Regions from separate parts of the Streptomyces sp. NPDC007856 genome, predicted to be linked through region 2. Evidence: riboswitches for the same ligand, from Rfam matches in the RefSeq annotation. Region 2 holds a riboswitch; the other holds the start of a gene.
What was found. A riboswitch is a leader RNA that binds a small molecule or an ion and turns the genes downstream of it on or off. The one in region 2 is predicted to bind glycine.
Positions count from the first base shown of each region.

Region 1: it holds a riboswitch for glycine, as region 2 does, so the genes downstream of both, gcvP (aminomethyl-transferring glycine dehydrogenase) here and gcvT (glycine cleavage system aminomethyltransferase GcvT) in region 2, are expected to answer to the same signal.

Region 1 covers NZ_JBIAEC010000015.1:8,717-13,122, forward strand. The annotation lists gene ACFYOH_RS31175 (MerR family transcriptional regulator) at 1-224, shown strand, start outside; gene ACFYOH_RS31180 (DNA polymerase IV) at 292-1,707, shown strand; gene ACFYOH_RS31185 (PRC-barrel domain-containing protein) at 1,629-2,000, opposite strand; glycine riboswitch at 2,120-2,214, shown strand; gene gcvP (aminomethyl-transferring glycine dehydrogenase) at 2,383-4,406, shown strand, end outside.
Region 2 covers NZ_JBIAEC010000009.1:305,934-310,339, reverse strand. The annotation lists gene glyA (serine hydroxymethyltransferase) at 1-553, opposite strand, end outside; gene gcvH (glycine cleavage system protein GcvH) at 568-945, opposite strand; gene gcvT (glycine cleavage system aminomethyltransferase GcvT) at 1,055-2,173, opposite strand; glycine riboswitch at 2,327-2,423, opposite strand; gene ACFYOH_RS23025 (AAA family ATPase) at 2,579-3,283, shown strand; gene ACFYOH_RS23020 (enhanced serine sensitivity protein SseB) at 3,350-4,141, shown strand; gene ACFYOH_RS23015 (enhanced serine sensitivity protein SseB C-terminal domain-containing protein) at 4,300-4,406, shown strand, end outside.

The DNA.
Region 1 (4,406 bases), on a different contig from region 2:
TGATGAGCGATGGCGCCACGGTGTACGAGTGCACCTCGCCGGACGAGGTCCACGCCCTGCTCCAGGGCGGTCAGGGCATCTTCGGGATCGCCGTCGGCGTGGTGTGGCGGGACGTGGAAAGCGCGCTCTCCCAGCTGCACGGTGAGCGCATCGACACCGGCGAGACGCTGGTCGGGCACAACCCCGCGGACGAGCTGGCGCGGCGCCGCAACCGCGCGGTCTGAGCGCCGGGCGCCTCAGCCGTTTCCCGGCGCCACGGCATTGTCAGTGCCGTGGTGCAGCATCGGAGATGTGAGAAACGCGCCCACAATCCTGCATCTCGACATGGATGCCTTCTACGCCTCGGTGGAGCAGGCATCCAAGCCGAGCCTGCGCGGGAAGGCGGTCGTCGTGGGCGGGCTCGGGCCGCGCGGGGTGGTGGCCACCGCGTCGTACGAGGCACGCGCCTTCGGGGTCCACTCGGCGATGCCCATGGCGCAGGCGCGCAGGCTGGCCCCCAACGCCGCTTATCTGGTGCCGCGCTTCACCGTGTACCGGTCGATCAGCGAGCAGGTGATGGCGCTGCTGCGGGAGCTGTCGCCGCTGGTGGAGCCGCTCAGCCTGGACGAGGCGTTCGTGGATCTGGAGGCCGGGGGCAGAGCCTGGGACGAGGAGTCGGCGCGGCTGGTCGGGATCAGGCTGCGCGCGGACATCCGGGCGGTCACCGGGCTGACCGGATCGGTGGGGCTCGCCGCCTCCAAAATGCTCGCCAAGATCGCTTCGGAACAGGCCAAGCCGGACGGCCTGGTGCTCATCGAGCCGGGATCCGAGCGGGCGCTGCTGGGGCCGATGCCGGTGCGGACCCTGCCGGGGGTCGGGCCGGCCACCGGGGACCATCTGCGCCGGGCCGGGATCACGACGGTCGAGGAGCTGGCCGAGGCGGGCGAGGACGAGTTGGTGCGGCTGCTGGGCAAGGCGCACGGTCAGGCGCTGTACGCCATGGCCCTGGCCCATGACGAGCGGCCCGTGGTGGCCGAGCGTGAGGCGAAGTCCGTGTCGGTCGAGGACACCTACGACGTGGACATCCATGACCGGCTGCGGATCGGGCTGGAGGTGCAGCGGCTCGCCGACCGGTGTGTGGGGCGGCTGCGCGGGGCCGGGCTGTCGGGGCGGACGATCGTGCTGAAGGTGCGCAGGTACGACTTCTCGACCCTGACCCGCTCCGAGACGCTCAGAGGGCCCACGGACGATCCCGCGGTCGTGCGGGAGGCGGCCGCGCGGCTCCTGGACTCCGTGGACACCACGGGTGGGGTACGGCTGCTGGGCGTGGGTGTCTCCGGGCTCGCCGACTACACCCAGGAGGACCTGTTCGCGCAGGCGATGCCCGCGCCGGCGGCGCAGATGCCGGAGGAGGCCGGGGCCGAGGTCGTCGTGGAGCGGCCGGAGCCTGTCGAACGGCACTGGCGGGCGGGACAGGACGTAAGGCACGCCGAGCACGGGCACGGGTGGGTGCAGGGGAGTGGGCTGGGGCGGGTCACCGTGCGGTTCGAGACGCCGCAGTCCCTTCCGGGGAGGGTGCGGACGTTCCTTGTCGATGATCCTGCGCTGGAGCCTGCCGATCCGCTGCCGTTGGTCGCGGAGGCCTCCGATCAGGTCTCCTCCGACCCGGCCAGCTTACCGAAGTCGTGGTCCGGGGCCGAGGGAGGTGATGCCACGTCCAGGCCGTAGTGGTGGTAGAGCTGCAGTTCCTGCTCGGGGGAGAGATGGCGGCCCACGCCGAAGTCGGGGGCGTCCTTGATCAGGGCGCGGTCGAAGGGGACGTGCAGGGAGCCTTCGATCAGTTCGCTCGGTTCCAGGGGGACGAAGGCGTCTCGGGAGAACAGGCCGGTGCGTATCGCCGCCCACTCGGGCACTCCGGTCGCGTCGTCGAGGTACACCTCGTCGATGGTCCCGATCTTGGTGCCATTGCGGTCGAACGCCTTGCGGCCGATCAGGTTGCGCGGATCGATGTCGGTCTGCACGGTCCCTCTCCCTCCACGTGGTCGCAACTCATCCGTAAGCACTACGAAAGAGCACATTCAGGGAGGCGGCCACTCGAGGACCCCGTCGTTGACCTCGCTGGTAGGCTGACAGCGGCTGCTGACCCCGTGCGGGAGAGTCCTCCGATCACCTCGGAGGCGCCGAAGGAGCAAATCCTCCCCGGAATCTCTCAGGCTCACGTACCGCACGGACGAGGTCACTCTGGAAAGCAGGGCGGGCGTCGACGGCTCCCGCTCTCACCGACGGTGAAAGCCGGGACATACCCGGTGAAGCTCTCAGGTTGAGATGACAGAGGGGGAGGCCGTCGGGGCACCCGCACCGTGGTGCCCTTCGAAGGTCGCGTCAGACCAGGAGGCCTCCGCAATGACCGCCCATCGCATTCCGCTCCCGGAGCTCGAAGCGGGCATCCCGTTCGAGCAGCGCCACATCGGGCCCGACCAGGAGGCGCGGGCCAAGATGCTCGCGCAGGTCGGCTACGGCTCGCTGGACGAGCTCACCGCCGCGGCGGTCCCGGATGTGATCAAGAACGCCGACGCCCTCGACCTGCCGGGTGCCCGCACCGAGGCCGAGGTCCTCGCCGAGCTGCGCTCGCTGGCCGACCGCAACCAGGTCCTCGACTCCATGATCGGGCTGGGCTACTACGGGACGTTCACCCCGCCCGTCATCCTGCGCAACGTCATGGAGAACCCGGCCTGGTACACGGCCTACACGCCGTACCAGCCGGAGATCTCCCAGGGCCGCCTCGAGGCCCTGCTGAACTTCCAGACGATGGTCGCCGACCTCACCGGGCTGCCCACCTCGGGCGCCTCCCTGCTGGACGAGGGCACCGCCGCCGCCGAGGCCATGGCGCTGTCCCGGCGCATGGGCAGGAACAAGAAGGGTCTGTTCCTGGTCGACGCGGACGCGCTGCCGCAGACCATCGCCGTCATCCAGACCCGCGCCGAGCCGACCGGTGTCGAGGTCGTCGTCGCCGACCTCGGCGACGGCATCCCGGCCGACATCGCCGAGCGCGAGATCAACGGCGTCCTGATCCAGTACCCGGGCGCCTCCGGTGCCGTACGCGACATCAAGCCGGTCATCGACCAGGCCCACGAGCTGGGCGCGCTCGTCACCGTCGCCGCCGACCTGCTCGCGCTGACCCTGCTGACCTCCCCGGGCGAGCTCGGCGCGGACATCGCCGTCGGCACCACCCAGCGCTTCGGTGTGCCGATGGGCTTCGGCGGTCCGCACGCCGGCTACATGGCCGTGCACGAGAAGTTCGCGCGCAGCCTGCCCGGCCGGCTGGTCGGTGTCTCCGTCGACGCCGACGGGAACAAGGCGTACCGGCTCGCGCTGCAGACCCGTGAGCAGCACATCCGTCGTGAGAAGGCCACCAGCAACATCTGCACCGCGCAGGTGCTGCTCGCCGTGATGGCCGGCATGTACGCCGTCTACCACGGTCCGGAGGGCCTGCAGACCATCGCCCGGCGCACCCACCGGTACGCCACGATCCTCGCCGAGGGACTGAAGGCCGGCGGCGTCGAGATCGTGCACGCCGCGTTCTTCGACACCCTCACCGCGCGCGTGCCCGGCAAGGCCGCCGAGATCGCCGCCGCAGCCCGGGAGCACGGCGTCAACCTGCACCTGGCCGACGCCGACCATGTCTCGATGGCCTGCGACGAGACGACCAAGCGGGCTCAGGTCGCCGCCGTGTGGTCCGCCTTCGGTGTCGAGGGCGACATCGAGGCGCTGGACGCGACCGCCGAGGAGACCCTCCCCGAGGCGCTGCTGCGCACCGACGCCTTCCTCACCCACCCGGTCTTCCACCAGCACCGCTCCGAGACCGCCATGCTGCGCTACCTGCGCAAGCTGGCCGACCGCGACTACGCGCTCGACCGCGGCATGATCCCGCTGGGCTCCTGCACCATGAAGCTCAACGCGACCACGGAGATGGAGCCGGTCACCTGGCCCGAGTTCGGCCAGCTGCACCCCTTCGCCCCGGCCGAGCAGGCCGAGGGCTACCTCACGCTCATCCGCGAGCTGGAGGAACGTCTCGCCGAGGTCACCGGCTACGACAAGGTCTCCCTGCAACCGAACGCCGGTTCCCAGGGCGAGCTGGCCGGTCTGCTCGCCGTACGCGGCTACCACCGCGCGCGCGGCGACGAGCAGCGCACCGTCTGCCTGATCCCGTCCTCCGCGCACGGCACCAACGCCGCCAGCGCCGTGATGGCCGGCATGAAGGTCGTCGTCGTCAAGACCGCCGAGGACGGCGAGATCGACGTCGAGGACCTGCGCGCCAAGATCGAGCAGTACCGCGACGAGCTGGCGGTGCTGATGATCACCTACCCGTCGACGCACGGTGTGTTCGAGGAGCACGTCGCGGACATCTGCGCCCGGGTCCACGAGGC
Region 2 (4,406 bases):
CGAAGTCCAGCTCGCGCGGGTACGCCGACCAGCCCGCGATGATCACCTTCGGGCGGTGCTCCTTGGCGAGCCGCTCGACCTCGGCCATGTCGACCAGGCCGGTTGCGGCGTCCACGTGGTAGGCGACCACGTTGAACTGCTTGCCGGAGAAGTTCAGGCGCATGCCGTGGGTCAGGTGGCCGCCGTGCGCGAGGTCCAGGCCGAGGATGGTGTCCCCGGGCTGGGCGAGGGCGAACAGGGCCGCCTGGTTGGCGGAGGCGCCGGAGTGGGGCTGGACGTTGGCGTACTCGGCGCCGAACAGCTCCTTGATCCGGTCGATGGCGATCTGCTCGGCGACGTCGACGTGCTCGCAGCCGCCGTAGTAGCGGCGGCCGGGGTAGCCCTCGGCGTACTTGTTGGTGAGGACGGAGCCCTGCGCCTCCATCACCGCGAGCGGCGCGAAGTTCTCGGAGGCGATCATCTCCAGCGTGGACTGCTGGCGGCCGAGCTCGGCGTCGACCGCGGCGGCGATCTCCGGGTCCAGCTCGTGCAGGGACGTGTTCAGGACGGTCATACGGCTACGACTCCTCAGCCGGCGGTCTCGGCGGTGTACTCGTCGGCGGAGAGCAGGTCGGCCGGCTCCTCCGCGACGCGCACCTTGAACAGCCAGCCGCCCTCGAAGGGGGCCGAGTTCACCAGCGACGGGTCGTTGACGACGTCGTCGTTGACCTCGGTGACCTCACCGGTGACCGGCGAGTACAGGTCGGAGACCGACTTGGTCGACTCCAGCTCGCCGCAGGTCTCGCCCGCGGTCACGGTGGAGCCGACCTCGGGGAGCTGGGCGTAGACCACATCGCCGAGCGCGTTGGCCGCGAACTCGGTGATGCCGACCGTCGACACGCCGTCCTCGGCGGGCGACAGCCACTCGTGCTCCTTGCTGTAGCGCAGCTGCTGGGGGTTGCTCATGGCCTGAATTCTCCTGTACGCGCGGGAGTGCTGATGAAGGGGGGACTGCTGAGACCGCTGGTGAGCAGCGGAAACGTGCGCTGGGTCACACAGTGACCGCGCCCAGTGTCTACTTCTGGCGCTTGTAGAAGGGCAGCGCCACGACCTCGTACGGCTCGTGGCTGCCCCGGATGTCCACGCCGACGCCCTCGGTGCCCGGCGCCGCGTGCGCCGCGTCGACGTAGGCCATGGCGATCGGCTTGCCCAGGGTGGGGGAGGGGGCGCCGGAGGTGACCTCGCCGATCACCTCGCCGCCGGCGACGACGGTGTACCCGGCGCGCGGCACCCGACGGCCCTCGGCGATCAGCCCGACGAGGACGCGCGGCGGGTTGGCCTCGGCCCTGGCGGCGGCCTCGGTGAGCACCTCGCGCCCCACGAAGTCGCCCTCCTTCTCGAACTTCACCACCCGGCCCAGCCCGGCGTCGAAGGGGGTGAGCGAGGTGGTCAGCTCATGCCCGTACAGCGGCATGCCCGCCTCCAGGCGCAGGGTGTCCCGGCAGGACAGGCCGCACGGGACCAGGCCGACGCCCTCGCCGGCCTTGGTCAGCGCCTGCCACAGCTCGACCGCGTGCTCGGGCTTCACGAACAGCTCGAAGCCGTCCTCGCCGGTGTACCCGGTGCGGGCGATCAGTGCCGGGACGCCGGCGACCGTGCCGGGCAGGCCGGCGTAGTACTTCAGGCCGTCGAGGTCGGCGTCGGTGAGGGACTTCAGGATGCCGGGGGACTCCGGGCCCTGGACGGCGATCAGCGCGTAGGCGTCCCGGTCGTCGCGGACCTCGGTGTCGAAGCCGGCGGCGCGCTCGGTCAGCGCGTCCAGCACCACCTGGGCGTTGGAGGCGTTGGCGACGACCATGTACTCGGTCTCGGCGAGCCGGTAGACGATCAGGTCGTCCAGGATGCCGCCGTCGGCCTGGCAGATCATGGTGTAGCGGGCGCGGCCCACGCCGACGGAGGCGATGTTGCCGACCAGCGCGAAGTTCAGGAAGGCGGCCGCCCCGTCGCCGGTGACGGTGATCTCGCCCATGTGGGAGAGGTCGAAGAGACCCGCCTTCGTCCGCACGGCGATGTGCTCGTCGCGCTCGGAGCCGTAGCGCAGCGGCATGTCCCAGCCGGCGAAGTCGGTCATCGTCGCACCGAGCGAGCGATGCAGGGCATCGAGCGCGGTGTGACGGAGTTCGGTACTGCTCATCGGTCGGTCGTCTCCCAGGAAACAGGACGGGCGAGGAACGTTCCTCCCCATCTGTCATCGGAACCTGAGAGGTTCGCCACGACCGCCACGGGGCGATCACGGCTTGCACCTTGGGTGGAGCCACTGACGCAGCAGCCCGCTTTTCAGATGTGCCTCGCCCGCGCGGTAACGGGGCCTGAGAGATTCAAGGGAGGGACTTGCTCCTTCGGCGCCCCAGCGAAGCTGCTGGGAACTCTCCCGCGCGGATTCAAGCGGCCGGTATGCAGTTGGCGGCCACATCATCGCATGGCGAGCGGGCTTTTGTAACCGACCTGTGGCAGGACGTGGACCCCACCGACGACATCGTCCATTACCTTCTCTTTACGCAGTCGGGGAATGAAGATTACCGGCCGACAGGGGAGGACGATCACGGTGAACAGGACCCCGGTGTACGCCACCGCCACCGCCACCGCCACCGCCACCGCCACCGCCACCGCCACCGCCACCGCCACCGCCACCACCGGCATCGCGGTGCCGAGGCAGCGTCCCGCCCCGGCCCCGGTCGTCCGGGACCTGCGGGACCGGGCCGGCCGTGGCCCGCACGCCCTGGCCTTCGGCCCCCGCGACCTCGCCGTGATCACCGGCCTGCCCGGCAGCGGCAAGTCGACCCTGATGCGGCGCGCGGTCACCGGCCCCCGCATCGACTCCCAGGACTCCCGCGACCGCTGGGCGGCCCGCCTGCCGGCCTTCCTCCCCTACACCCTCTACCGCCCCCTGGTCCGCCTCGCCCACTACGCCGGCCTGCGCCGCGCCCTGCGCACCGGCGAGGGCGTCGTCGTGCACGACTGCGGCACCCAGTCCTGGGTGCGCGCCTGGCTCGCCCGGGAGGCCCGCCGTCGCGGCGGCACCCTCCATCTGCTCCTGCTCGACGTCACCCCCGAGACCGCGCGCGAGGGCCAGCGCGAGCGCGGCCGGGGCGTCTCCGGGTACGCCTTCCGCCGCCACCGCCGCACCACCGCCCGGCTGCTGGACGCGGTCGAGCGCGGCGAGCTGCCCTCGGGCTGCGGTGCGGCCGTGCTGCTGGACCGGCCGGCGGCAAACGCCCTGCGGCGGATCGCCTTCACAAGGTGAGGCACTGTCACAGCCACCCGCTAGCCTTCATGGTCACAGCAGTGGTTCCCAGCAGGCGGTAGGCAGATGGACTTCCCGGCGGACATTCCCGCGGACTTCCCGGCACAGGCGCACCCCCAGCCGCACGGCGGCTGGCCAGGCAACGAGCTGGAGGAGGTGCTCTCGGCCTCCCTCGGCATACCCGCCGCGGCCGGCCGGATCATCGAGGTGCTGGGCCGGAGCCTGCTCTGGATCCCGCTGCCGAGCGGCGGCGGCCCGGACAGCGGCCCGCTCGACCTGCCCACGCTGGACATCGGCGGCCAGGCGTACGTCCCGGTGTTCAGCTCCGAGGAGCAGCTGCGCCAGGCGGCCGGCTCCCACATGCCGTACACCATCGCCCCGGCCGTGGAGTTCGCCCGTGGCCTGCCCGCGCAGATCGGCATCGCGGTGAACCCCGACGCCCTGGTCGGCATCCCGCTCCCGCCTGCGGCGGTGGCCGAGCTGTGCCGCACCGGCCGTACCCCGCTCGACGGCCCGAACACCGGCGCCCGGGTCCGCCTCTTCGAGCCGGACTGGCAGGACGACCCGGTCGACTTCCTCTCCGCCGCGTCCGCCGAGTTCGCCGAGACCGGCGTGGTCCGCACCGCCCGCCGCTGCCTGGCCGCCATAGAGACGGACGAGCCGGTGATGTTCGTGGGCGTCGAACTCTCCCAGTGGGAGGGCGACCTGCGCGCCCTGCCACTCCAGGCCCTGGGCCGGGCCCTCGGCAAAGTCCCGGTCAAGTGGCCGGTCAACCTGGTCCTCCTGGACGTGACGGACGACCCGGTGGCCGAATGGCTGAGGTCGCACGTCCGGCCCTTCTACCAGTACGGCCACTGAGCCGGCCCAGGGACGCGGGGCTGTATCGGCATGCGGCTCCGCCGCGTGGCCGCGATCACCACCCGCGCACCCGTACCCGCGCACGGACCCAAGGCCCCGAGCTACCGGGCGCATAAGCTGTCTCCCAACACCGGGGCACAAAAAGAAGGGCACGACAGGTGAGCGCGAGCCACAGCGGCAGCGTCGGCGTGGAACACACGCTGCGCCAGGTCACCCCCGGCCGCTACGACGCCTACGAAGCCCTGCTCCGTGCCCTCGCCACCCC